Regions from separate parts of the Allobosea vaviloviae genome, predicted to be linked through region 1. Evidence: predicted binding sites of a transcription regulator. Region 1 holds the regulator's gene; each other region holds the start of a gene.
The links. The regulator LexA, encoded in region 1, represses DNA repair genes until DNA is damaged. The targets are predictions, from matches to a motif close to TGTTCNNNNTGTGTTCNG.
Positions count from the first base shown of each region.

Region 2: a site for LexA is predicted at 3,068-3,085, ahead of BHK69_RS08715 (YifB family Mg chelatase-like AAA ATPase). Genes of this name have one in related genera too.
Region 3: a site for LexA is predicted at 3,966-3,983, ahead of recA (recombinase RecA). Genes of this name have one in related genera too.
Region 4: a site for LexA is predicted at 4,265-4,282, ahead of BHK69_RS09510 (DNA recombination protein RmuC). Genes of this name have one in related genera too.

Region 1 covers NZ_CP017147.1:4,412,968-4,418,692, reverse strand. The annotation lists gene gltX (glutamate--tRNA ligase) at 174-1,592, opposite strand; gene BHK69_RS20165 (ComEC/Rec2 family competence protein) at 1,791-4,034, shown strand; gene lexA (transcriptional repressor LexA) at 4,028-4,747, opposite strand; gene BHK69_RS20155 (molybdopterin molybdotransferase MoeA) at 4,829-5,725, opposite strand, start outside.
Region 2 covers NZ_CP017147.1:1,862,727-1,868,451, reverse strand. The annotation lists tRNA gene BHK69_RS08740 (tRNA-Ser) at 350-439, opposite strand; gene BHK69_RS08735 (hypothetical protein) at 719-1,042, shown strand; gene msrA (peptide-methionine (S)-S-oxide reductase MsrA) at 1,126-1,782, shown strand; gene BHK69_RS08725 (TIGR00645 family protein) at 1,876-2,442, shown strand; gene BHK69_RS08720 (GNAT family N-acetyltransferase) at 2,439-2,948, opposite strand; gene BHK69_RS08715 (YifB family Mg chelatase-like AAA ATPase) at 3,138-4,676, shown strand; gene BHK69_RS08710 (ATP-binding protein) at 5,053-5,725, shown strand, end outside.
Region 3 covers NZ_CP017147.1:5,280,347-5,286,071, reverse strand. The annotation lists gene alaS (alanine--tRNA ligase) at 1-2,402, opposite strand, end outside; gene recA (recombinase RecA) at 2,796-3,881, opposite strand; gene BHK69_RS24350 (alpha/beta fold hydrolase) at 4,251-5,129, opposite strand; gene cckA (cell cycle histidine kinase CckA) at 5,513-5,725, opposite strand, start outside.
Region 4 covers NZ_CP017147.1:2,026,357-2,032,081, forward strand. The annotation lists gene BHK69_RS09490 (ABC transporter permease) at 1-430, shown strand, start outside; gene BHK69_RS09495 (ABC transporter ATP-binding protein) at 443-1,225, shown strand; gene BHK69_RS09500 (OsmC family protein) at 1,327-1,836, shown strand; gene BHK69_RS09505 (alpha/beta fold hydrolase) at 2,000-3,001, shown strand; gene BHK69_RS09510 (DNA recombination protein RmuC) at 3,046-4,233, opposite strand; gene BHK69_RS09515 (peptide deformylase) at 4,348-4,869, shown strand; gene fmt (methionyl-tRNA formyltransferase) at 4,904-5,725, shown strand, end outside.

The sequences.
Region 1 (5,725 bases):
CTGTGACGGAACGGCAAATGCGGATACGGGCAGGAAGCTGGTTCATCCAACTGATATTCAAGCAATATTTGTGCCCCTTCCACCACGCGGCGGAGCCGGTCACATGGCGCGTCACTAGACCATTTGCAGAGGCGGTTCAACAGAGCCGAAAGGGGGACGGAGCCCCCGCCACGTCATGACTGATCAGCCAGGCGCGCCAGCGTCTCCTCGCGGCCGAGCACCGCCATGACGTCGAACAGGCCCGGCGACATGGCGCGGCCGGTCAGGGCGGCGCGCAAGGGCTGCGCTGCCTGGCCAAGCTTGAGCCCATGCTCCTCGGCATAGCCGCGAACCACGGCCTCCAGCGCCTCCGGCGACCAGTCGTTCACGGCCGAGAGTTTCGCCGCCAGGCCCGGCAGGCGTTGGCGTGCGGCCTCGTCGAGCAGGGCTGTAGCTTTCTGATCGAGCTGCAGCGGGCGCGGAGCGTAGAGATAATAGGCGCTGTCGAGCAGTTCGATCAGCGTCTTGGCGCGCTCCTTCAAGCCAGGCATGGCGGCAAGGAAGCGCGCCTCCAGCTCCGGCGAAAGTGCACCCGGCAGGCCACGCGCCGGGCCGATCTCGGGCAGGATGATTTTGAGCGCATCGAGCAGGGCCTGGTCGTCGGACTGACGCATATAGAGACCATTCAAGCTCTCCAGCTTGGCGTAGTCGAAACGCGCCGGCGAACGACCGATCGAGGACAGGTTGAACAGCGCGATCATCTCGTCGGTCGAGAAGATCTCCTGGTCACCATGGCTCCAGCCGAGGCGCAGCAGATAATTGCGCAGCGCCACCGGCAAATAGCCCATGGAGCGATAGGCATCGACGCCGAGTGCGCCATGGCGCTTGGAGAGTTTTGCTCCATCCGCCCCATGGATCAGCGGGATATGCGACATGCTCGGCACCTGCCAACCCATCGCCTGGTAGATCTGGGTCTGGCGGGCAGCGTTGGTCAGATGGTCGTCGCCGCGAATGACATGGGTCACGCCCATGTCGTGATCGTCGACCACCACGGCCAGCATGTAGGTCGGGTTTCCGTCGGAGCGCAGCAGGACGAGGTCGTCGAGGTTCTCGTTTTGCCAGACGACGCGGCCCTGGACCTCGTCCTCGACCACGGTCTCGCCGGTCTGCGGCGCGCGCAGGCGGATGACCGGCTTCACGCCGGCCGGGGCCGTCGCCGGATCACGATCGCGCCAGCGGCCATCATAGCGCATCGGCCGGCCCTCGGCCTTGGCCTTCTCGCGCATCTCGTCGAGCTCGGCCGGCGTCGCATAGCAATGATAAGCCCTGCCGGCAGCCAGCATCTGCTGCGCCACCTCGCGATGCCGCTCGGCGCGGGCGAATTGGTAGACGGTGTCGCCATCCCAATCGAGCCCGAGCCAGCTCAACCCGTCGAGGATCGCGGCGATCGCCGGTTCGGTCGAGCGTTCGCGGTCCGTGTCCTCGATCCGCAGCAGCATCTTGCCGCCGTGGCGGCGCGCATAGAGCCAGTTGAACAGGGCCGTCCGCGCTCCGCCGATATGCAGGAAGCCGGTGGGCGAGGGGGCAAAGCGCGTGACGACCGCATCACTCATGAAGGCTGGGCTCCGGCTGGGCTGATGAAACGGCAGCCCAAGGCAAAACAGGAAGGGAAGGGAAAAACGGGACAATCCACCGGTCATGGCATGACAGCCGGCGTGGCCCCTGTAACATGGCTCGGCCGCCCGCGTTAAGCGCAAGATCGCGGGCGGGCTGGGGAAGGGGCGGCGGTGCATACAGGACCGTCAGAGCGGGTGAAATCACGCGGCGCACTGGCCGGCGTCCTGCCGTCGCGCCTGCCCGTCTCCTGGCCCGGCGGCGGTGTCAGCCTGGCATGGCGGGGTTGGCTCGGGCAGGCGCGACAGGCCTTCGCCGCCGAGGCGGAGCGCCGGCGGCTCTTCCTCTGGTTCCCGGTCATGATGGGCATCGGCATTCTGCTCTACTTCGCCGGCGACCGGGAGCCCGCGCTATGGGCGCCGCTTGCCGGCGTCGCGCTTGCGAGCGGCCTCGCCATAGCTCTGCGCCGGCGGCAGCTCGCCTTGCCGGTTTGCCTTGGGCTGGTCGCGGTCTTCGTCGGCTTCTCGGCAGCGACCTGGCGCACCGCGACGATCATGGCGCCGATCCTGGATCGCCCGCGCACCGGCCAGCTCACCGGCTATGTCGAATCCGTCGAGGCGCGCGATGCCGGCGCTCGCCTCGTCGTGCTGGTCACCGGGATAGCCGGCGTCGAAGCGGAGCGACGGCCCAAACGCGTCCGCGTCAACATCAAGGCGGAGACAGTCGCGCCGGGAGACCATATCACGGCCAATGCGCGCCTTCTGCCGCCGCCTGGTCCGGCGCGACCGGGCGGCTATGATTTCGGCCGCGACGCGTTCTTTCGCGGCATCGGAGCGGTCGGCAACATCCCCGGCAAGATCATGCTGACGCCGGCGCCAGGCCCGCCTCCGCCCGAACTCGCGAGAGCCGTTCTGATCGACCGCGCCCGCAACGCCCTGACCGCCCGCATCGCCAGCGTCGGGGGCGGGCAGGCCGGCGCGATGGCGGCAGCGCTGGTGACCGGCAAGCGCGGTCTGATCACGGAAACGACCAATGCCGATCTGCGCGCGGCTGGCATCTACCACATCGTCTCGATTTCGGGCCTGCACATGGTGCTCGCCGCCGGCACGATCCTCTGGCTGGTGCGGGCGCTGCTGGCGCTCTCGCAGACGCTGGCCCTGCATTGGCCGATCAAGAAGATCGCCGCCGTTGCCGCCATGATCGGAGCAACCGCCTATTGCATCTTCTCCGGCTCCGATGTCGCAACCGTCAGGTCATTGATCATGACGCTGGTCATGCTCGGCGCAATCCTGATCGACCGCCCGGCGCTGAGCATGCGCAACCTTGCCTTGGCGGCCATCATCGTCTTGCTGCGCGAGCCCGAGGCGCTGCTCGGGCCGAGCTTCCAGATGTCATTCGGGGCGGTCGCGGCGCTGATCGCCTTTGCCGAGCGCTGGGAGGAACGCAATCAGACCGCGCCGCCATCGCCATGGCCCTGGCCGCTGCGCCCACTCTGGATCGCCGCCAGCGGCACCGTCATCACAACCCTGCTGGCGACGGCGGCGACGGCCCCGTTCGGCGCCTATCATTTCCAGACCTTCAATCCGTTCGGGCTGCTCGGCAATGCGCTCGCCTTGCCCTTCGTCTCGCTGTTCGTCATGCCAGCTGCGGTGTTCGGAGTGCTGGCCTACCCCTTCGGCCTCGACTGGCCGGCCTGGTGGCTGATGGGCGCCGCCTCCGAGGTCGTGCTGCGGCTGGCCCACTGGGTCGCGGCGATCGATCACTCGACGCTGATCATTCCCGCCTTCGGCGAGGCCGCGCTGGTCTGCCTTGCAATGACACTGCTCTGGCTGACGCTGTGGAGCACCAAGCTTCGGTTGCTAGCCATTGTGCCGCTGGTGATGGGCGTCACGGTCGCGGCCAAGCCGGACCGGCCGGATATCGTCATCGAACGCGACGGTTCCGGCCTCGTCGTGCGCGGAGCCGATGACCGTTTCATTCTGGCCGGCCGGCCAAGCAGCTTTGTGCTGCAACAATGGCTCACCGCCGATGGCGATGGGCGGCAGCCCACGGATGCGAGCCTGCGCAAGAATGCGGCTTGCGATACGCAAGGCTGTGTCGTCACCGCTCGCAACGGCCGCCGGATCGCCTATGCGAAAGACCGGCTCGCCGTCATCGAGGATTGCCTGCGCGCCGACCTCGTCGTCACGCCGATACCCTGGTCGGCTCCCTGCGCAGCGAAGCTGGTCGACCGGACGGCCCTGAACCGCGACGGCGCGACCTCCCTCATCGGCACTGCAGGCGGCTGGCGCACGATCCAATCGGAACGGCAGGACGCCGATCGCCCTTGGATGCGTAAGCGCACGGCGACAAGCCCAAGGCCCTCGCAGCCGCCTCCTGCGCGGCAGCCGGAGAGGAGCGATACGGGCGATGTGGCAGCCGAGCCCGACCGGATTCAGTAGCGCCGCATCAAATTGACCAAGCGACCCTGGATCTTGACCCGATCAGGGCCGAGCACACGGGTTTCATAAGCCGGGTTTGCGGCTTCAAGCGCGATTGACGAGCCACGTTTGCGCAGGCGCTTCAGCGTCGCCTCCTCGTCATCGATCAGCGCCACGATGATGTCGCCGGTATTGGCGGTGTCCTGCCGGCGGATGACGACGGTGTCGCCGTCGAGAATGCCGGCCTCGACCATCGAATCGCCGCGCACCTCAAGCGCGAAATGCTCGCCGGCGCCGAGCATGTCCGCCGGCAGTGCCACACTGTGGCTCCGGCTCTGGATCGCCGAGATCGGCGTGCCGGCCGCGATCCGCCCCATCACCGGGATTGCGATCGTGGCCCGCGCCTCCTCTTCGGGATTCGGCGCCGGGCGCGCCTTGCCGAGGCCGCCGCCCTGGCCGAGGCCGCCTTGCACGATGGAGGGGCTGAAACGCGGGCGCGCGCCTTGTGGCGTGCCGACGCCATCGGGAAGCTTGATCACCTCCAATGCGCGGGCGCGATTGGGCAGCCGGCGAATGAAGCCTCGCTCCTCCAACGCCATGATCAGGCGATGAATGCCGGATTTCGAGCGGAGATCGAGCGCGTCCTTCATTTCGTCGAAGGAGGGCGGCACGCCGCTTTCACGCAGGCGTTCCTGGATGAAGCGGAGCAATTCGAATTGTTTGCGTGTCAGCATGGTCCCCGCCAGCGCCCGCGGCGCGAATTCGAAACAAATCACGAACATCATACACGTTCGTGTTGTGTTCCGCAAGCTAACCTAGCGGAGGCGGATGATCCGGCAGGGTGCGCCTTCTTTTGCCGGCTCTGCATAGGCCGGGCGAATGACCAGCGCCCGTGCGCGCGCCAGATTGCCCAGCATCGAGGAATCCTGCTTGGTGAAGGGGGTGGCGAGCCAGCCCGACTCGATGTGTTGAAGATCGGCGCGCAGATAATCTTCACGCTCATCATTAGCCGGCATATCGATTCCGAGAATCGCCGGTTCGCTACGGTCGCGCGCGGGATCGGGCATGCCGAGGAGCGCCTCGATCAACGGCGCCACGAACAGATGCCCGCAGACGATCGACGAGACAGGGTTGCCGGGTAGGCCGACGGCGACCATGGCACCAAGCCGACCCATCATCATCGGCTTGCCCGGCCGCATCGCGATCTTCCAGAAGCCGAGCTCCATGCCCTGGCGCTTCAAGGCTTCCTGCACAAGGTCATGCGCCCCGACCGAGGCGCCGCCGAGCGTGATCAGCACGTCAGCGCCGGCTGCTCGCGCCCGTTCGATCTTGGCGGCGAGATCGGGATGATTGTCGCGCGCGATGCCGAGATCGAAGGCCGTTCCGCCGATCTCCTCGACGATCGCGGCCAGGGAATAGCTGTTTGAAGCGACGATCTGGTCGGGCCCGACCGTTTCGCCCGGCAGGACGAGTTCGTCCCCGGTCGCCAGGATCGCGACCAGAGGCTTGCGCCGAACCGGCAGGGCAGGGTGTCCGGCTGCTGCCGCGAGGCCGAGCGCGGCACTGTCGAGCCGGCGCCCTGCCGGGAGGAGGACGTCGCCTTCCCGAAAATCGAGCCCGGCCGGGCGGACGAAACGCCCCGGCTCGGCCCCTTCGCGGACGCGGATGACCGGGCCGCCGACACCATCGGCATTCTCCTGGATCAAGATCGT
Region 2 (5,725 bases), 2.6 Mb from region 1:
GAGGCGACCCAATCCGCTTGACCGCGGCGGAGCCGCACAACCTCTCGCAATATGCTTACATCATTGCCGGCTGCCCTCCAAACCGGCGGAGGCAGCTTGAGGATGAGAACGCCAGGCTTCGGAAACTGACCCAGTCCACAAAGGGCCAACTTGCGACATAAATGGCGCCAGACGCGAGCCACTTCGGTTCTCTCCGGCAACCGAGCAGACGGCTCTCGCCGTGCCCCCCAGAAAGCATTAGCTCTTTTGAACTTTAACTCGACGAGAGAAACCCGCCCCAGCGCTAACGCCCGGGCATGCCGGCGAATTCTGCGCGGCCTGCTTCAATCATGGGAGGTTGAGAATTAGCTGGCGGACAGGGCGGGATTCGAACCCGCGATACGGTTTCCCGTATACACACTTTCCAGGCGTGCGCCTTCAACCACTCGGCCACCTGTCCGGCGCGCTGCTTATGACCGCCGAGCCGGCTTCTTTCAAGGGCCGATCGCAAGGCTTTTCACAGTTCGTGCGAATGAGGCGCTCGCGCCCGTTGCAAAGGCCTGTCGGAATGGGCACATCGGGGCTGGGGCTGGCCCCGATCCCGGTCTGCGGGCTAGAGCGTTTTCAAGCGAAGTGGAATCCGGTTCGCGTGAAGAAAACGCGTTAAAACAAATGCCTAGAGCAATTTCCGATCCAGCTGGATCGGAAATTGCTCTAGGTTGCTGCGCGCGAGGGAGCGATGGTGCGGTTTCTGCTGCGGCTGTTGGGCTATGTCCTGATCGCGGCCGGCTTTGTCTCTCTCGTCATCGACGGTGCGCGCTCGATCGCCAATTCGGCGCTGCAGTTCACCCCGATCAGTGCCACGCTCGCGGCCCTGCTTGGCGAGCGCTATCAATCGCTGCAGCCGGCGATCGAGCGCAATCTCCACCCGCTGCTCTGGGATCCCGTCCTGTTCAACCTGATACGCTCGCCGACCGCGCTGGCGGCGCTCCTGCTGGGTTTCCTGCTGCTCAGGCTCGGCGCGCGGCCGGAACCGACGATCGGCATCGTCACACGACGGTGAAGCGCCACGCGCGGATTCATGCCTGTCGAAATCGCGCCCGCATGCCTATCTTGGTGGCCGACAGCACGATGAGGGAGCCCAAGATGTTCTTCCAGCGCAAAAAGGCCGTCCTGCCCCAGGCCGATGAGGCGCTGCCCGGCCGGCCGCAGGCGATCGCGACCGCCGAGCGGCATTTTCTCAGCAAGCGCCCGCTGCAAGGTCCCTATCCCGAGGGGCTCGAGACCGCTGTTTTCGGCATCGGTTGCTTCTGGGGAGCGGAACGCAAGTTCTGGCAGATCGAGGACGGCGTCTGGGTCACCGCGGTCGGCTATACCGGCGGCCTGACCCCGAACCCGAGCTATGAGGAGGTCTGCTCGGGCATGACCGGGCATAACGAGGTCGTGCGCGTGGTCTACGACCCCGCCAAGCTGCCCTACGAGATGCTGCTCAAGACCTTCTGGGAGAATCACGACCCGACCCAGGGCATGCGCCAGGGCAACGATATCGGCACGCAATATCGCTCCGGCATCTATGTCACCACGGCCGCGCAGCGCGAGGCCGCCGAACGCTCGAAAGCCGACTATCAGCAGGCGCTCAGCCAGCGTGGCTATGGCCCGATCACCACCGAAATCCTCGACGCGCCGGAATTCTACTTCGCCGAGGACTATCACCAGCAATATCTCGCCAAGAACCCGGCCGGCTATTGCGGATTGGGCGGCACCGGCGTCGCCTGCCAGATCGGCCTCAGTGTCGAAGCCTGATGCTCCAACCAGACTAGAACGAGGCCCCGCAGGCTTGCCTGCGGGGCCTCTTCACGTCATGGCAGGAGGAGAGAGCACATCAGGGGGCACAGGATGGCACAGCATCAGACCGAAGCGGAGACCGCGCCCGATTTCACGCCATCAGTCCCTGAGCGCGTGCTGGAGACCTTCCTCTCGGCCAGCCGCTGGCTGCTGGCGCCGTTTTATGTGCTGCTCGTCATTGCGCTTGGCGGCCTGCTGGTGAAGGCGCTGCAGGAGGCATGGCACTTCATCAGCCATGTCTTCTCCGCGACCGAATCCGACGTGATCCTCGGCGTGCTCTCGCTGGTCGACCTGACCTTCACGGGCTCGCTGATCGTCATCGTGATCTTCTCCGGCTATGAGAACTTCGTCTCGAAGATCGATCCGAAGGCGCATCGCGACTGGCCGGAATGGATGTCGCAGATCGACTTCTCCGGCCTCAAGCTGAAGCTAATCTCCTCGATCGTCGCGATCTCGGCGATCCAGGTGCTGAAGGCCTTCATGAATGTGAAAGCCTCCTCCGACCGCGACCTGACCTGGCTCGTCGCGATTCACGTCGTCTTCGTGGTGTCGGGGCTGGTGATGGCCTGGACCGACAGGATCTCCGGCGAGGGGCATGGCGGAAAGGGCGGGCACTAGAGCCGGATGCGCTCGAACATGGTGACCTCGGCGCTTTTGTAGGAGGCCTGCCCGAAAGGCGCATAGCCCAGCTTTCCGGCCAGCCGGACCGAGGCCGTATTGTTGGGATTGATGATGCAGACGGTGCGGGTCTGCGGCCGATTGGCGTCGAACCAGGCATGAGCCGCGCCCACGGCCTCTGCTGCGATGCCACGGCCATGCGCCGCTGTCGCGGTGATCCAGGCGGCTTCCGGATAGGGATCGAACACCTCGCCGAGGCCGCGATGGAAATCGGCGAGCCCGGTCTGGCCGAGGAGGCGGCCGCTCTCCTTCTCGATGATGACAAAAAGCCCGTAACCCAGCAGCGACCAGTGCCCGGCATAGCGCAGCAGGCGATGCCAACTCTCCTCCCGCGACAGCGGCCCGCCGATGAAGCTCATGACCGCGGGGTCGGAAAGCAGCGCGTAGCTCGCCTCGAAATCATCCAGGACGGGCGGGCGGAGCAGCAGGCGTTCTGTCTCGATCATAACAGCTTTGAACCATTTCCAGCGCTCGTCGCCTATGGCGGAGATGCGCGCTCCCGTTGCGCGCCGGACACATAGCCGCGGCAGCCTGCGCGCCGCACCAGCATGAATAAGCGAGCATAAGTTCCCGATATGTTCTTGCGTGTGGTTTGAAGCTCGATTAGCCTCACGCAAGGGCAAGGGGTGGCGCTGATGGTGACGCGGGTCGCGACGGTGGCGTTCGAGGGCATCGAGGCGCGCGCCGTCGATGTGCAGGTGCAGGTGACGCCGGGCGGCGTCGCCTTCATCCTGGTCGGCCTGCCCGACAAGGCCGTGGCCGAAAGCCGCGAGCGGGTGCGCGCCGCGCTGATCGCCTCGGGGCTGGCGCTGCCGGCCAAGCGCATCACCGTCAATCTCGCGCCGGCCGACCTTCCAAAGGAGGGCAGCCATTACGACCTGCCGATCGCGCTCGGCGTGATGGCGGCGATCGGGGCGATCCCGGCGGATGCGCTGGCGGGCTACACGGTCCTGGGCGAGCTCGCGCTCGACGGCTCGATCACGGCAGTGGCCGGCGTGCTGCCAGCCGCGATCGCCGCCTATGGCAGGGGCCAGGGACTGATCTGCCCGGCGGCGTCCGGCCCCGAAGCGGCCTGGGCCGCCGCCGATATCGACATCCTCAGCCCGCGCTCGCTGATCCAGCTCGCCAATCATTTCAAGGGCACGCAGGTGATGGCGCGGCCGGAGCCGGCGGTGGCGCGGCAATCGGGCTCCCTGCCCGATCTTGCCGACATCAAGGGCCAGGAGAGCGCCAAGCGCGTCCTCGAAATCGCTGCGGCCGGAGGTCATAATCTCCTGATGAACGGGCCGCCCGGCGCCGGAAAATCGATGCTGGCGAGCCGGTTGCCCTCGATCCTGCCGCCGCTGAACCCGCGCGAATTGCTGGAAGTCTCGATGGTGCTCTCGGTCGCAGGCCATCTCGCCGACGGCGCCCTGACCGACCGGCGGCCCTTCCGCGCGCCGCATCACTCGGCCTCGATGGCGGCGCTCGTCGGCGGCGGCTTGCAGGCCAAGCCCGGCGAGATCTCGCTCGCCCATCACGGCGTGCTCTTCCTCGACGAATTACCGGAGTTCCAGGCGCAGGCGCTCGACGCATTGCGCCAGCCGATGGAGACCGGCGACGTGCTGATCTCGCGGGCCAATCATCGCGCGGTTTATCCGGCCCGCTTCCAGCTCGTCGCGGCGATGAACCCATGCCGCTGCGGCAAGGCGACGGAGCCGGGCTTCGCCTGTCGCCGCCAGCAGAACGAGCGCTGCATGGCGCAGTATCAGAGCCGCATCTCCGGGCCGATGCTCGACCGTATCGACATCACCATAGACGTGCCGGCGGTCACGGCGTCCGACCTGATCCTGCCGCGCCCGAGCGAGGGCTCGGCCGAGGTTGCGGCCCGCGTCGCCGCGGCAAGGCGGCTCCAGACGGCGCGGTTCGAGGCGCTCGGTCTCGGCGGCATCTCGACCAACGCAGCCTGCCCGGCGACGGTGCTGGACGAGATCGCGCGGCCCGACAATGCCGGCCTCAAGCTGCTCAGGGACGCCGCCGACGCGATGCGCCTGACGGCGCGAGCCTATCACCGTGTCCTGAAGGTGGCCCGGACGCTGGCCGATCTCGACGGCGAGCCCAAGATCGGGCGCATCCATCTGGCCGAGGCCCTGTCCTATCGCTCGCGCATCGACCAGGTCGCGCAGGCGGCGTGAGTCTTGGCTTCGATGGACAGCGCTCGCTTGCGACGCTTCGGCTGGTGCGATCTTGGGCTGGTGCGATCTTGGGCTGGTGCGATCTTGGGCTGGTGCGGTCCCGGGCCAGAGACGCACCGTCATCCTGGGCGCCCGAAGGGCGTCCCAGGGATCCATCATAAAACTCCGGAGCCCTCCGATGGATCCCGGGACTTCGCTGCGCGAAGCCCAGGGATGACGGAGTGTTTCCGAGCCAGGACGGCACGGTCCCGCATCGTGTTTCCGGCACGCGACGATCTCCGGAACGCCCGCAGGGTTAACGTTTCATGCCATTCGATCGCTAAACTTCGACGATCCAACCAACTCTTTCTCAATAGGGCGATGATACACAGGGAACATGGCTTTCCCTTCATCATCGCTGGCATTCTGGATGGCGGTCGCAACGGCGATCCTCGCAATCCTGTTCGCGCTCAAGATGGCGCGGCAGCGCGACCGCATCGTGCGCCAGGCCACCGAACTCGCCCATGACATCGAGACACTGAACGACCGGCTCTGGGCGCTGGCCGATAGCGAGGAGCGCTATCGCAGCCTGATCCAGGCGCAGGGCGACCTGATCGTGCGCCGCGACGGCGACCGGATCGTCTACGCCAATGCCGGCTATGCCTCCCTGCTCGGCTTGAGCGAGGCCGAGGTCATCGGCAGCCAGGCGCAACCGAGGCGCATCGCCTGCCGGCCGGCCCTGGCGCTGGGCGACGGCGCCCGTGTCTTCGACGAGAGCCTGGCGACCTTCGAAGGCGAGCGCTGGATCTCCTGGGTCGAGACCGTCGTGCCGGTCGCGCTCGGCAAGACCGTACTGCAGCGCGTCGGCCGCGACATCACCGCCCGCATCGCCGGCGAGCAGGAACTGGTCGAGGCCCGCGCCCGGGCCGAGAGCGCCAGTGACGCAAAATCGCGCTTCCTTGCCACCGTCAGCCACGAATTCCGCACGCCGCTCAACGGTATCCTCGGCATGGCCGATCTGCTCGGCGACACCCGCCTCGACCCCGAGCAGACCACCTATGTCGGCGCTC
Region 3 (5,725 bases), 870 kb from region 1:
GTCTTGGCCTCGTCCGCCAGGCTCTTCAGATCCTTCATCTCGACGCCGCTGACGGCGCGCGCGAGCAGCTTCGCGCCGGCGATCTCCTGGATGGGCTCCTCGGCCGCGCCACCGCCGCCCATGGCGAGCTTCTTGCGCGCTTCGGTCAGGTCGCGGTCGAGCTTGCGGCGCTCCTCGATCAGGGCCGCGAGCCTGGTTCCAGCCTCGGAGGCCGGAACCTTCAGCAGGCTGGCAAGGCCCTGCAGCAAGCTGGATTCGGAGTTCAGATGCGCGCGGGCATGGTTTCCGGTCATCGCCTCCAAGCGCCGCACGCCTGCCGCCACCGCGCTCTCGCCGGCGACGCTGATGAGGCCGATATCGCCGGTGCGCGTGGCATGGGTGCCGCCGCAGAGCTCGATCGAGAACGGCTTGTCCGCAGCCGTCGTCCCCATCGAGACGACGCGGACTTCGTCACCATATTTCTCGCCGAAGAGCGCGCGCGCGCCCGAGGCGGTCGCCTCGTCGACGCTCATCAATCGCGTCGTCACCGGCTCGTTGCGCAGCACGATCGCATTGGCGATCTCTTCGACCTCGCGCAGCTCCTCCGCCGAGATCGGCTTGGGATGCGAGAAGTCGAAACGCAGACGCTCGGGCGAGACCAGAGAGCCCTTCTGGGCGACATGGTCGCCGAGCACGAGGCGCAGCGCCTCATGCAGCAGATGGGTCGCGGAATGGTTGGCGCGGATCGCGCCGCGGCGGGCCTGATCGACCAGGAGCTCGACCGGCTGGCCGCGCTTCAATTCGCCGTCCTTCACCGTGACGACGTGAGCGAAGACATCGCCGAGCTTCTTCTGGACGTCGGAGACTTCGGCGACGGTGCTCGAGGCTCGGATCGTGCCGGCGTCGCCGATCTGGCCGCCGGATTCGCCGTAGAACGGCGTCTGGTTGACGATCACGAAGCCGCTCTCGCCGGATTTCAGGCTCTCGACCTCGGCATTGTCGCGGATCAGCGCCGTGACCACGCCTTCGGCGGTCTCGGTGTCATAGCCGAGGAACTCGGTTGCGCCGACGCGATCGCGCAGCGGGAACCAGAGTTTCTCGGTCGCGGCTTCGCCGGTGCCGGCCCAGGCGGCGCGCGCCTTGGCCTTCTGCTGCTGCATCGCCGCATCAAAGCCCTCGGTATCGACCGAGACGCCACGCGCGCGCAGTGCGTCCTGCGTCAGATCGAGCGGGAAGCCATAGGTATCGTAGAGCGTGAAGGCGACATCGCCTTTCAGGCTCTGGCCGGAGACCAGGTCGCGGGCGGCGTCGTCGAGCAGTGTCAGCCCGCGCGCCAGCGTGGTGCGGAAGCGCGTCTCCTCGAGCTTCAGCGTCTCGGAGATCAGGCTCTCGGCGCGCAGCAATTCGGGATAGGCGCGACCCATCTCGCGCGTCAGCACCGGCACGAGCTTGTAGAGCAGCGGCTCCTTGGCGCCGAGCAGCTGGGCATGGCGCATGCCGCGCCGCATGATCCGGCGCAGCACATAGCCGCGGCCTTCGTTGGAGGGCAGCACGCCGTCGGCGATCAGGAAGGCAGAGCAGCGCAGATGGTCGGCGATGACGCGGTGGCTTGCCTTCATCGGGCCATCCGACGCCACCGAGGTCAGCTCGGCGATGGCGTTGATCAGGGCCGCGAACAGGTCGATGGCGTAGTTGTCATGCGTGCCCTGGAGTACGGCGGCGATGCGCTCCAGCCCCATGCCGGTGTCGATCGAGGGGCGCGGCAGGTCGGTCCTGATGCCGCCCGCTGCCTCTTCATATTGCATGAAGACGAGATTCCAGATCTCGATGAAGCGGTCGCCATCCTCGTCGGGCGAGCCCGGAGGACCACCGGGAATATGGTCGCCATGGTCGTAGAAGATCTCGGAACAGGGGCCGCAGGGGCCGGTGTCGCCCATGCGCCAGAAATTGTCCGAGGTCGGGATGCGGATGATCCGCGAATCCGGCAGCCCGGCGATCTTCTTCCAGAGAGCATGCGCCTCGTCGTCCTCGGAATAGACGGTGACGGTCAGCTTGTCCTTGGGCAGGCCGAATTCGCGCGTGATCAGGGTCCAGGCGTGAGTGATCGCCTGCTCCTTGAAATAGTCGCCGAAGGAGAAGTTCCCCAGCATCTCGAAGAAGGTGTGGTGGCGGGCGGTGTAGCCGACATTGTCGAGATCATTGTGCTTGCCGCCGGCGCGCACGCATTTCTGCGCCGTGGTGGCGCGAGCATAGGGGCGCTTTTCCTGGCCGGTGAAGACGTTCTTGAACTGCACCATGCCCGAATTGGCGAACATCAGCGTCGGGTCGTTGCGCGGCACGAGCGGGCTCGAGGCGACGACCTCATGGCCGGCCGACTTGAAATAATCGAGGAAGGTGGACCGGATCTCGTTGACGCCGCTCATCGCAATTGGAAACTCTGGTTCAGGACGGGGCCGGGGCGCTTCCCGGCGACATCAGCGTTCTAGAGCCGGATGATTTCAGATGGAATCACAAAGTGATCCCATCTGAAATCTGAATTCGTCTCTCATCTCAGAGTGAGAGCAGGATCGATTGCGAAAAACCGGTTCCCACATTTTTTTGCATCCTGCTCTTGCAGGCGGCTTGCCCCTGTCGAGAGAGCCAAAGCGCGAGATGTTTCCTCAAAGCCTTGGCTGCAAACGAAACCTTGGCGGCAAACGAAAGCGGGCGGCCCGACCGGCCGCCCGCTGAAATCTGAATCCGTCTCTCATCTAAGAGTGAGAGCAGGATCGATTGCGAAAAACCGGTGCCCAGTTTTTCGCATCCTGCTCTGAAGCTCAGGCCTCCCCCTCGTCGAGGTCGTCGTCGGTCGGGGTCGCCTGGTCGAGGATGCGCTCGGCGACGAGGCCGGAATTCTGCCGGATCGTCGCCTCGATCTTGGCCGCCACATCCGGATTGGCCTTGAGGAAAGCCTTGGCATTCTCGCGGCCCTGGCCGAGGCGCTGGCTGTCGAAGGAGAACCAGGCACCGGATTTTTCGACCATGCCGGCCTTGACGCCGAGATCGACCAGTTCGCCGACCTTGGAGATGCCCTCGCCGAACATGATGTCGAACTCGACCTGCTTGAAGGGCGGGGCGACCTTGTTCTTCACGACCTTGACGCGGACCTGGTTGCCGGTCGCTTCCTCGCGGTCCTTCAGCGTCGAGATGCGGCGAATATCGAGGCGCACCGAGGCGTAGAATTTCAGCGCGTTGCCGCCGGTGGTGGTCTCGGGCGAGCCATACATCACGCCGATCTTCATGCGGATCTGGTTGATGAAGATGACCATGCAGTTCGAGCGCGAGATCGAGGCGGTCAGCTTGCGCAGCGCCTGGCTCATCAGGCGGGCCTGCAGGCCGGGCTGGACATCGCCCATCTCGCCCTCGATTTCGGCGCGCGGGGTCAATGCGGCAACCGAGTCGATCACCAGCACGTCGATCGCGCCCGAGCGCACCAGCGTGTCGGTGATCTCCAGCGCCTGTTCGCCGGTGTCGGGCTGCGAGATCAGCAGGTCGTCGAGATTGACCCCGAGCTTGCGGGCATAGACCGGGTCGAGCGCATGCTCGGCATCGACAAAGGCGCAGACGCCGCCCTTCTTCTGGGCCTCGGCGATGGTGTGGAGCGCCAGCGTCGTCTTGCCGGAGGATTCAGGCCCGTAGATCTCGATGACGCGGCCGCGCGGCAGGCCGCCGACGCCGAGCGCGATGTCGAGGCCCAGCGAACCCGTCGAAACCGTCTCGATCTCGATCGCCTGCTGGTTCTTGCCCAGCCGCATGATCGAGCCCTTGCCGAAGGCGCGTTCGATCTGCGAGAGCGCTGCGTCCAGCGCCTTGGCCTTGTCCATCGAGGAGCCTTCCACGAGCTTGAGATTCGCCTGATTCACGGATTGCGCTCCTTATGGCAGGGGCGCGACCACATCTCAATGCGCGCCATGACGATATATGGTCATGGTTTGTTCTCATGAACAAGTTCTTTTTTTGTTCTCACAATTCGCCGCGTTTCTGGATTTGCTCCATTCCGGCTGCCCGTGGTGCGGCGGTCCGGAATTCGCCGGTCGATTCTGGCCAGGAACTACGCCGTAGGCTCGGCCACGAGAGCCGAGCGCCCTCGCCAGGGATCGTGAGGCATCGTCAAGAGCAGTCACATGGCCCGGTTCGGACGAACGGCTTGAGGTCGTCATTGGTCTCGGCAACGCAGCGGTGGCGCGAGCCGCGCTCTGACAGGCCGCCAGGACGAGCTTGCAGGCATTCTCTCAGGGAATTTGGCTCAGTCTCGCCTGTGTTCGCTTGATGAACTCGATCATGAGGGCGAGTGCGGGTTCGGCGTGCGTTTCGAGCAAGAAGTGTCCGCCATCGACAATATGCGCGTCCATGCGCGGCAGATCCTGCATCCACGACAGCGTTTCGGCGATGTCGAAGAATGGGTCGTGACGGCCCCACAACATGAGTGCAGGCGGCTGCCATTTTTCGAGATAGGCGGCGATCGCGTCGAAACGCGCGGCGTGGTTTTTGTAGTCGGCGATGAGCGCGCGGTGGGTCTCCATGCGGCCGGGACGATTCATCACCCGCCAGTCCTCGACCCAAGGCTCTCCTTTGATCGTGGCGGCGACATCCTCCGGCAGGCCGCCCGTGTATTGCTCGCGCGTGAACTCGAAGGTCAGGTGGACGGTTGCGGCCGCCTCGTTCTCTTTTGTCGGTTCCGACCAGAACTTTAAAGTCGCGTCCCATAAAGGTCCGAAGCCGGTTCGGTGCGCGTTGGCGTTCTGGATGATGAAGCCCGAAACCAGCTCGGGGGCCTGCATGGCGATTTGCAGGCCCACAGGGGCGCCCCAATCATGCAGGTAGATGAAGCGGCGCCCAATCCGGAGCTGGGCCAGCAATTCTGAAATTGCATCGCTGAACGCTGCAAAGGAGGGCGTCGGTGGAACGTCGGACTGACCGTGGCCCGGGAGGTCGGGCGCGATCACATAGGCTACGCGCGCCAGTCCCGGAATGACGTCGCGGAACGTATGTGCCGAGCTGGGAAATCCGTGCAGAAGGAGCAAAGCCGGGTTGGATGGATCGCCCGCAGCGACATATGCAAGCTCGGTTCCGCCGGAGAGACGCGTTCGTCGTGGAGTGGGGAGGCTCATGCCACGATCTCGTTTTGCCAAGACTTCGGTGCCAAGATTTCGGTGCCAAGACTTCGTTTTGCCGTCTGGAGATGCAGTTCAACTCAACCGAACCGTGCAAGTTCCGGGCGGTGCAGACGTCGCTACCTCACGACCGATCGCTGTCGCGCGGCCGCAGCGTCATAGCGTTCCGGTGGAAACGTGGTTGTCAGCCCCGATGATCACTCAACATATGATCAAACGTCTTCCGGCCTCGTGACGCAGCGCCCAAGCAAGGCCTGGTCCACCTGACCCTGATCGCGTGAATGGTGGATGGTGTAATCGGAGAGATGCACCAGAGTTCTTGGCCGTGAATCCGAGTCTGTCAGGCACGGGGCTTGCGGCGAGGCCGCGACCCGTCCGGATCACCCCATCGCCGCCTTCACTGTCTCGACCAGCTGCTTCATCGTGAAGGGTTTGGGCAGGAACTGGAAGTCCTCGCCCTCGGGCAGGTTCTTGCGGAAGGCCTCTTCGGCGTAGCCGGAGACGAAGACGACCTTGGTCGCCGGGTTGCGCTGGCGCAGTTCGCCGAGCAGGGTCGGGCCGTCCATTTCCGGCATCACCACGTCGGAGACGAC
Region 4 (5,725 bases), 2.4 Mb from region 1:
GTGGTTCGGCATTTTCGAGGCCTCGAAGGTCGCGCTGATCGCGGTCGGCGTGTTCTTCCCGGTCTATCTCGGGGTGGCGGCCGCGATCCAGGGCATCGATCGCAAGATCGTCGAGGTCGGTCGCGTCTTCCGGCTCGGCCGGCTCGCCATGGTCCGGCGCGTCCTGCTGCCGGCGATCCTGCCGGCCTGGTTCACCTCGCTGCGCTCGGGCCTCGGCCTCGGCTTCATGTTCGTGGTCGCAGCCGAGATCATGGGCGCGAGCGAAGGCCTCGGCTACCTGCTCGTGGACGGCCAGCAGCTCGGCCGCCCCGACACCATCATCGCGGCCATCATCAGCTTCGCCGTACTCGGCAAGCTGGCCGACGGGCTGCTGCTCGCCATTACGCGGCCCTTCCTCGCCTGGCAGGATCTCGGCCGCGACACGCTCTGAAAGGCATCCCCGATGCTGAGCTTCGAGACCCTCTCGAAAACCTATGCCGACGGCACGCGTGCCTTGTCGGCGATCTCCGCCAGCGTGGCGGCGGGCGAGATCCTCGCCCTTGTCGGCGGCTCTGGCTGCGGCAAGACCACCCTGCTGCGCTTGATCGCGGGCCTCGACCGGCCGAGCGCCGGGCGCATCCTGCTCGATGGCGAGGCGATCCATGAACCGCGCGCCGATGTCGGGGTGATCTTCCAGGAGCCGCGATTGTTTCCCTGGCTCAGCGTCACCGACAATGTCGCTTTCGGGCTCTCGCATCTCTCCGCCTTCGAGCGCGAGGGGCTGGTGACCAATGCGCTCGTCCGGGTCGGGCTCGCCGGCTATGAGAAACGCTGGCCGCGCGAGCTCTCCGGCGGCCAGCAGCAGCGTGTCGCCATCGCCCGGGCGCTGATCACCCGGCCGAAGCTGCTGCTGATGGACGAGCCGTTCTCGGCGCTCGACGCCACGACGCGCGCGAGCCTGCACGGCCATCTGCTGGCGCTCTGGCAGGAAAGCCGGCCGACCGTGGTGATGGTCACGCATGATGTCGAGGAGGCGGTGACCCTGGCCGACCGCATCATCGTGATGCAGCCCAAGCCCGGCCGCATCTTCGACGAGCTCGACAATCCGCTTGCCCGCCCGCGCGATCGGCTCTCGCCCTCCTTCGAGGCGAGCAAGCGCGAGGTTTTGCGCACGCTTGATCGTTCGCTGCGCGACGAGGAGCCGCAGCAGCACAAGACCGCCGAGACGGCGGGGATGTGGTGGTAAGGCGCTGCCCGGCTCTGGCCTGATCCGGTCGGCAGCATTATCTGCGACGGGCATCGTCGCTTGTCTTGAGAAGCGATGCTTATCCTGAGAAGGTTGAAACCATGGACATCACAGCCCTGCGCGCCCTCCAGGCCCCGCTCAAGGACCAGTATCGCGAGACGCCCGATGCGGCCGTCATCACGCTGAAGGCGCGGGGCGAGCTCGACGACCAGCACATCGCCTGCAAGGTCGAGACCGGCCGCGCCATCGCGCTTGCCGGCCTGCATCCGGCGACTGGCGGTTCCGGTGCCGAGCTCTGCTCCGGCGATATGCTGCTGGAGGCGCTCGTTGCCTGCGCCGGCGTGACGCTGAAGGCGGTCGCGACCGCGCTCGAGATCGACTTGAAGAAGGGCACTGTCCGGGCCGAGGGCGATCTCGATTTCCGCGGCACGCTCGGCGTCGCCAAGGACGCGCCCGTCGGCTTCAAGGCGATCCGCCTCTCCTTCGACGTCGAGACCGACGCCCCGCAGGAGAAGCTTGACACGCTGCTGAAGCTGACCGAGCGCTATTGCGTGGTGTTCCAGACCTTGAACGTCAAGCCGGAGCTCTCAGCGGCGCTGACGCGCGGCTGACGCTAGGGTAGTTGCCGCAGCGTTCGCTCAGCGGATCGTGATCCGGGCCGGGCGAGATGGCGGGAGCCGGTCACGTCTTCGCAGACTAAAAGTTTGAGAGCATTGCTCCAGCGAAAAACCGGTGCCCACTTTTTTGCGCAATGCTCTGAAGGAAGGACGCTCCATGCGTATCGCCACCGCAGCCGCCATTCTGTTCGCCCTGGCAGCGCCGGCCAGCGCCCAGCAAGCGGGCGTTGCCGCCTATGGGCCCCGGTTGGAAGGCTTCGATTACGCCTATCCGGTCAAGATCCACGGCTTCACCTCGCAGCGTCAGCCGCTCGAGATGGCCTATCTCGACATTCCGGCGAGCGGCCAGGCGAATGGTCAGACCGTCATGCTGCTGCATGGCAAGAATTTCTGCGCCGGAACCTGGGACGCGACCATCAAGGTCCTGACGCAGGCCGGCTACCGCGTCGTGGCGCCCGACCAGATCGGCTTCTGCAAATCATCTAAGCCGCCGGGTTACCAGTTCAGCTTTCAGCAATTGGCGGCCAATACGGCGGGGCTGCTGAAGGAACTCGGCATTCAGCGCGTCATCGTTGTGGGGCATTCAATGGGCGGCATGCTCGCGGCCCGCTATGCGCTGATGTATCCTGGGACGGTCGAGCGCCTCGTGCTGGTCGATCCGCTCGGGCTCGAGGACTGGCAGGCGAAGGGCGTTCCCTATGCCACGCTCGACGCGGCCTTTCAGGGCGAGCTGAAGACCAGCTCCGAGAGCATCAAGGCCTATCAGCAGCGCTTCTACTACAACGGCAACTGGAAGCCCGAATACGACCAATGGGTCGCGATGCTCGCGGGGATGTATGCCGGCGACGGCAAGCAGGCCGTCGCCTGGAATCAGGCGCAGACCTCCGACATGGTCTTCACCCAGCCGGTCGTCCATGAATTCCCGAATATCCAGGTGCCGACGACCCTGATGATCGGCGGCAAGGACCGCACCGCTCCGGGAGCCAACCGCGCCACGCCCGAGCTGCAGAAGACGCTCGGCCTCTATCAACAGCTTGGACGGGAGGCCGCCAAGGCCATTCCCAATGCGCGGCTCGTCGAATTCCCCGAACTTGGCCACTCCCCGCAGGTCGAGGCGCCCGAGGAGTTTCACAAGGCGCTGCTCCAGGTACTCAGGTAAGGGCAGCTGCTCAAGTAAGGGTTAGAGCGCCGGCGAGGCCAGGCTCACTCCGCCGCGGCCTTCAGCGCCAGCCCCTTGGCGAAGGGCAGCGTCGGTTCGGCTGCCTTGGCGTCGTCGAATTCAAGCGCGCCGATCCTCTCGCCGCGGCTGGCGATCTTGCCGGCCGAGGTACGGATGCCGGAGACATCCTCCTGGGCCTGGCGGAAATGCTGGTCGAGTTTCTCGGCCCGGTCGCCAAGGCGGCGCACATCGGCGAGCAGCTTGCCGACTTCGGACTGGATCACCTGCGCCTCCTCGCGCATGCGGGCGTCGCGCACCAGCGACTGCATCAACTGGATCGCGAGCGCCAGCAGCGAGGGCGAGACGATCATGATCCGGGCGCGATGCGCCTTCTGGATCACATCGTCGAAATGCTCGTGCAGATCGGCATAGATCGATTCCGACGGCACGAAGAGCAGGGCCAGATCCTGCGTCTCGCCCGGCAGGAAGTAACGCTCGGCGATGTCCTTCACATGCACGCCGACATCATTGCGGACGCGCACGCCTGCCGCCTTCTTCGCCTCGTCGCCGCGCGCCTCGCGCAGCATGGTGAAGCTTTCCAGCGGGAATTTCGCGTCGATCACCAGGCCGCGCCCGTCGCCGGGCAGCGTCACCATGCAGTCGGGCCGCTTGCCGTTGGAGAGTTGGGGCTGGAAGGCGAAGAAGGCGGCGGGCAGCCCGTCGCGGATGATCGCTTCCATGCGACCCTGGCCATAGGCGCCGCGGGCCTGCTTGTTCGAGAGCACATCCTTCAGCGTCACCACCTCGGAGGTGAGGTCGGTCAGGTTCTTCTGGGCGGAGTCGATGACGGCGAGCCGCTCCTGCAATTTGCCGAGGCTCTCCGAGGTCTGGCGGACATTCTGCTCCAGCCCGGCGCCGACCTGCTGGCGCAAACCATCCATCCGCTCGGCGACGAGGCGGGCGAGATCGCCCTGCCGCGTCGAGAGGATCTCGGCCATCGACTGCAGGCGGCCTGACAGCTCTGCCTGGCTGCGGTTCATTTCGGCGACCTTGTCGTCCATCTCGCGGGCGCGCTCAGTCGCCATGGCGGCCTCGAGCGCGCGCCGTGAGGCGCCGCGCCAGGACGAGACGACGACCAGCACGAGCAGGAGGAGACTCAAGCCGGCGAAGCCGAGCGCGGCCTCGGCCCAGGTCACGGGACGGTCGAGCAGGATGAAGGCGATCTCTTTCATCGGAAGAGCCTAGCAGATTCGGGTGATGATTCCGAACGAAAGCGGAACAGTTTGACCGCTTGCGTACAAGTGCTTATGTCGCGGCAACCTCGAAAAATTCCGCGCAGAGCCCCCATGGCCATTCGTCCACTCGTTATCCTGCCCGATTCCGTCCTGCGTCAGGTTTCTGCGCCGGTCGATACGATCACTCCCGAGATCAAGACGCTCGCCGCCGACATGCTGGCGACGATGTATGACGCGCCCGGCATCGGGCTCGCCGCGATCCAGATCGGTGTGCCCAAGCGCATCGTGACGATCGATCTCTCGAAGAGCGATGACGAGGAGAAGGTCCCGATGGTCTTCGTCAATCCGGAGGTGATCTGGACCTCCGAGGAGATGAGCACCCATGAGGAGGGCTGCCTCTCGATCCCCGAATATTACGAGGAGATCGAAAGGCCAGCTTCGATCAAGCTCCGCTATATGGATCTCGACGGAAAGACCCAGGAGATTGCCGCCGAGGGCCTGCTCGCCACCTGCCTGCAGCATGAGGTCGACCATCTCAACGGCGTGCTGTTCATCGATTATCTGTCGCGGCTGAAGCGCGAGCGCGTGACCAAGCGCTTCGCCAAGGTCGCCAAGCGCGAAAGCGCGGCGTGAGTGCAAAGGCTACGGTTGGGGTCATGTTCAGCGTATGAGCTTACGCGTCATCTTCATGGGCACGCCCGATTTCGCCGTGCCGACCCTGACCGAGATCATCGGGCAAGGCCACGAGGTCGTGTCCTGCTACACCCGCGCCCCGGCGCAGGCTGGGCGGGGGCTCGATCTCAAGCCGTCGCCGGTGCAGCGCGCGGCCGAGCGCTTCGGCATCCCCGTCTTCACGCCCAAGACCCTGAAATCGGAAGAGGCGCTCGAGACCATCGCCTCGCATCAGGCCGATGTCGCGGTCGTCGTCGCCTATGGCATGATCCTGCCCCAGGCGATCCTCGATCTGCCGGAGCTCGGCTGCCTGAACCTGCACGCCTCGCTGCTGCCGCGCTGGCGCGGCGCGGCTCCGCTCCAGCGTGCCGTCATGGCCGGCGACGCCGAGAGCGGCGTCTGCGTCATGAAGATGGAAGCCGGCCTCGACACCGGCCCCGTTGGCATGGTCGAGAGCTTGATGATCGGCCCGGACATGACGGCGGGCGAATTGCACGACCGGCTGGCGCCGCTGGGCGCGGATCTGATGGTGCGCGCGCTGGCGGCACTCGGCCGCGGCGGCTTGCGCTTCACGCCGCAGCCGGAGGAGGGCGTGAGCTACGCCGCCAAGATCGGCAATGCCGAGGCGAAGCTGAACTGGGCGCGCCCGGCCAAGCAGGTTCATGACCTCGTGCGTGGTCTCTCGCCCTTTCCCGGTGCTTTCGCCGAGATCGATCTCGGCAAGGGCCCGGAGCGATTGAAGATCTTGCGCACGGCGCTGGCGGGTGGGGCGGCCGAGCCCGGCACCTTGCTCGACGGCGAGGGCACCGTCGCTTGC